2 regions of the Nocardiopsis sp. SBT366 genome follow, and region 2 is predicted to be linked to the other one. Evidence: riboswitches for the same ligand, from Rfam matches in the RefSeq annotation. Region 2 holds a riboswitch; the other holds the start of a gene.
The links. Region 2 has a riboswitch for S-adenosylmethionine ahead of ADX84_RS11180 (PotD/PotF family extracellular solute-binding protein). Riboswitches for the same ligand answer to the same signal wherever they lie in the genome.

Region 1 (2,194 bases), on a different contig from region 2:
GGCGTGCACGCCCACCTCGACGATCCGGCCCCCGTGCTCCACGGTGCGCCGTTCGAGGTCGACGTCGGCGCGCAGGATCTCGGCGCAGCAGCGCAGGAACGCGTCGGCCCAGCGCGGGCTCAGGAACCCCAGCCTGTCGGCGCCGAGCATCCCCTCCAGCAGCTCCCGGGCCACCTGGGTGGGCAGCATCCGGAAGTACTCGGGCGGGGCCCACGGAGTGTGCGAGAAGTGGGCGATCCGCAGGTCCGGTCGGCGGGCGCGCAGGATGCGCGGCACCAGCGCCAGGTGGTAGTCCTGCACGGCCACGCGCGCGTTCTCGGCGGCACCGCTGACCAGCGCCTCCGCGAAGGCGTTGTTGTAGGCGGCGTAGTCCTCCCACTGGCTGCGGAACTCCGAGCCGAAGGAGGGCTTGTTCGGGGTGTCGTACAGCATGTGCTGCACGAACCACAGGGTCGAGTTGGCCACCCCGGTGTAGGCGCCCGAGAAGGTCGTCTCAGGGATGTCCAACATGTGGACTCGCATGCCGTCGAGGTCGTGCGCGAGGTCCAGGCGGGCCCCCGGCGCCTCGGTGGCGGCGCGGCGGTCGGCGTCCGACAGGGCCGCGCACACCCACAGTCCGTCGATCTCGGTGGCCACGGAGATCATCCCCGAGACCAGTCCTCCGCCGCCCCGACGGTGCTCAAGCGAGCCGTCGTCGGCGGTGGAGAAGGAGACCGGGCCCCTGTTGGAGGCTATGAGGATCTGAGCCTTGTCCACGTGGTCGTCCTCTCGACGAAGGATGCTCTGGGGATCACGCACTCCTCCTAGGTCTCGCCTAGGGACAGTCGCCCCAAACCCCCTCGCGGGCAACGGTGGACACCGTCACAGGGGAGCCGGTTCCGTACTCGGGTCGCGCCGCACGTGGACGGTGTCGTCTCAGCATTCGAGCCGCTTTGTGTAATCCGGATCACCCGGCGTGGAAAATCGGTCAGCACCTCAGTTACAGTGACGGTGCGTTCTCGGAGAAGAACCGCCACAACTTCATATTGCTCATCCAGAGGGGTGGAGGGACCGGCCCTGCGAAGCCCCGGCAACCATCTCGACATGTGGAACCGCGATCAACGCGACCCGTCGAGGCAGGTGCCAACTCCGGCCTGGGGTCAAGGTGGCCACCAGGGAAGATGAGGGGAGACGCCTCGCCATGGCGATTGCCGCCGCTGAACCCACCTCCGTTCGCGCCTTCGGTCCCGGGACCGCGCTGTCCTGTCGGGAGTGCGGTGAGCGCTACGAACTCTCGCCGAGCTTCGCCTGCCAGTTCTGTTTCGGCCCCCTGGAGATCGCCTACGACTTCGGGCCCGTCACCCGCGAGCAGATCGAGAGCGGCCCCAAGAACATCTGGCGCTACCGCTCCCTCCTCCCGGTCCCCGACAACGTGGCCGACCTGCCCAACATGAACCCCGGCCTCACCCCCCTCGTCCGGGCCGACCGCCTCGCCGCCGAACTCGGCCTGCGCTCCCTGCACGTCAAGGACGACTCCGCCAACCCCACGCACTCCTTCAAGGACCGCGTGGTCGCGATCGCAGTCGAGGCCGCCCGCACCTTCGGGTTCACCACCCTCTCCTGCTCCTCCACCGGCAACCTCGCCGGTGCCGTGGGCGCCGCCGCCGCGCGTGCCGGATTCGACTCGTGCGTGTTCATCCCGGCCGGTCTGGAGGAGGGCAAGGTCGTGATGGCCGCCGTCTACGGCGGGAAGGTCGTGGCCATCGACGGCAACTACGACGACGTCAACCGCTTCTGCTCCGAGCTCATCGGCGACGAGGCGGGCGAGAGCTGGGGCTTCACCAACGTCAACCTGCGGCCGTACTACGCCGAGGGCTCCAAGACGCTGGCCTACGAGATCGCCGAGCAGCTCGGCTGGCGCCTGCCCGAGCAGATCGTCATTCCGATCGCCTCCGGATCGCAGCTCACCAAGATCGACAAGGGCTTCCAGGAACTGATCAGGGTCGGCCTCGTCGAGGACCGCCCCTACAAGGTGTTCGGCGCGCAGGCCACGGGCTGCTCGCCGGTCGCCCGCGCCTGGGCCGACGGGCACGACGTCATCCAGCCGGTCAAGCCGGACACCATCGCGAAGTCGCTGGCGATCGGCAACCCCGCGGACGGCCCGTACGTGCTGGACATCGCCAACCGCACCGGCGGGGCGATCGAACACGTGGGT
Region 2 (2,194 bases):
CGGAGGCGTTCGCCGATCTCCCCACCGGCCAGTCCGCGTGTTCGAGCCGTGCCCCGCAACCAGCCACCCGGACGGCCGACAGGCGCGCGCCGACACGGGCTCCCTCAGCTCAGCGGGCGCACCGTGAGGCACTGCTCGGCGGTCCCGACCTCGCCGAGCCGGTCGTGCAGCACCGTGCTGGTCAGCCCCAGACCCTCGGGCCCGAACACCACCCGGGTGTCCAGCCCCACCCAGGGGCCCTCCGGTCGGCGGTGCAGGTGCACGGTCAGGTCCACGTTCGGGAACATCCACTCCGTCGGCGCCTGTCGCACGGCGACGCCGTTGGCGGTGTCCACCAAGGCGACGTAGGAGGCCACCGGACCGGTCTGTTCGCCTTGGACCAGCTCCACGCCGGTCGTGAGCCAGGCCGTGCCGCGGCCTCGTCCGGGTTCGCCGACGGGTCGCACGTCCAGCGAGGCGATGTAGCCGCCCGGCCAGAGCGAGCTCATCTGGCGCTGCTTGAGTCCCTCCGGGGCCGGCAGCGGACCGGCGGCGCCGCCCGCGACCTCGCTGGTGTCTCCCGGGGCCAGGAGCCAGGCCCGGGCCCGCACCACCATGCGGTCCTCGGCGAAGACGCGGGCCTCCACCAGTTCGATGGTGCGCCCGGGGCGGAGGGTCTCCACCTCAACGCGGCACTCGACCATCGGGAGTCGGCCCAGGATGTCGAAGGAGATCCGCGAGAGCAGCAGCCCCCTCCCGGCGGAGTGGGACTCGATCACGTGGGCGATCAGCCCGCCCAGGGGGCTGAAGTGCTGTTCGGCCGTGTTCCAGGCGCCACTGACGTGTTCGGTGGGCAGGTATCGGTCGGTGCCGGCCCGGACGAAGTACGCGTTCTGGCCCAAGGTGCCCTCCTGTCCGACGGTTTCGTGCCTCCAGCATCATCCACCACCGTTCGAACCGTCCCGCCGCCGGAGGCCGCCGATTGGGGCCAGTGGTGCCCCTGGGAAAAGTGGTGCTTGTAACCTTTTTGGTAGGAAAAGTGGTTTTCGTGGTACGTTCCTGCTGGTCATGAGTTCCAGCGACAAGCCCCGGCTGGCTGGACGGCAACCCTCCGCTGCGGTGGGGTGCCCCGGGTGAGGACACGGTCCTCGGAGCATCGGCGCTCCGACGGCAAGCGCAGGAGTCCCTCCTCCACTCGCCCCGCCGTGTACCTCGATCCCGAAACGGTGAAAGGAAGAACGATGCGAGTACCCCGAGGACTGGGACTCCCTCTCCACGCCGCGGGCGGCGCCCTGCTGCTCGTCGGTGCCACCGCCTGCGGCGGGATCGACACCTCCGCCCAGGACGGCTCCGGAGGCGGCGAGATCACCGTCACCGCGTTCGCCGGTCCCTGGGGCGAACTCTTCACCTCCTCCTTCGTCGAGCCCTTCGAGGAGGAGACCGGGATCAAGGTCAACGTGGTCACCGGCGCCGACGGCGAGTGGGTCACCCAGATGCGTGCCGCCGGGGGCGAGAATCCCCCCTTCGACCTGGTCGCGCTCACCTCGGAGACCTTCCACCAGGCCGTCACCAACGACCTCGTCCAGCCCCTGGACCCCGACGCCCTGGCGCACTGGTCCGAACTCGACCCGGTGCTGGTGGAGCAGTCCACCGTGGACGGTACCTCCTACGGGGCTCCCCTCACCACCGGCTCGGCCGGGCTGGTCTACCGCACCGACCTCGTCGAGGAACCCCCGCAGGACTGGGAGGACATCTTCGACGAGCAGTACTGCGGCCACGTGGCCCTGCCCCCGCTGACCTACAACATCGGCCTCCAGTTCTTCTCCGGCCTGGTGGCCTCCGAAGGCGGGGACCTGTCCGACCCCGCGGCCGTGGATCGCGCCTTCGAGCGCCTGGAGGAGCTCCAGGACTGCGTGTCCGCCTACCCCTCCGACGCCGGCAACGTCGGCACCGTGCTCCAGAACGGCGACGCCTGGATCGTCCCGTTCTGGGACGGGCGCGCGACCGCCATGGAGCAGGAGGGGCAGCCGATCGGCTTCACCTACCCCGAGTCCGGTGCTGTGGGCGCCCTGACCTCCTACTACGTGGCCGAGGGCACCCAGAACCGCGAGAACGTCTACGCGTTCCTCGACTACCTGACCTCCGCCGAACACCAGAAGCCGTTCGCCGAGGGCACCTTCTACGGCGGCGGCAACACCGGCATCGACCACTCCGC

Region 1: it holds a riboswitch for S-adenosylmethionine, as region 2 does, so the genes downstream of both, thrC (threonine synthase) here and ADX84_RS11180 (PotD/PotF family extracellular solute-binding protein) in region 2, are expected to answer to the same signal.

The regions. Positions count from the first base shown of each region.
Region 1 is NZ_LAVM01000017.1:29,229-31,422, reverse strand. It holds gene ADX84_RS07375 (trehalose-6-phosphate synthase) at 1-756, opposite strand, end outside; SAM riboswitch class I at 1,027-1,167, shown strand; gene thrC (threonine synthase) at 1,181-2,194, shown strand, end outside.
Region 2 is NZ_LAVM01000029.1:34,157-36,350, forward strand. It holds gene ADX84_RS11175 (thioesterase family protein) at 105-881, opposite strand; SAM riboswitch class IV at 1,044-1,162, shown strand; gene ADX84_RS11180 (PotD/PotF family extracellular solute-binding protein) at 1,221-2,194, shown strand, end outside.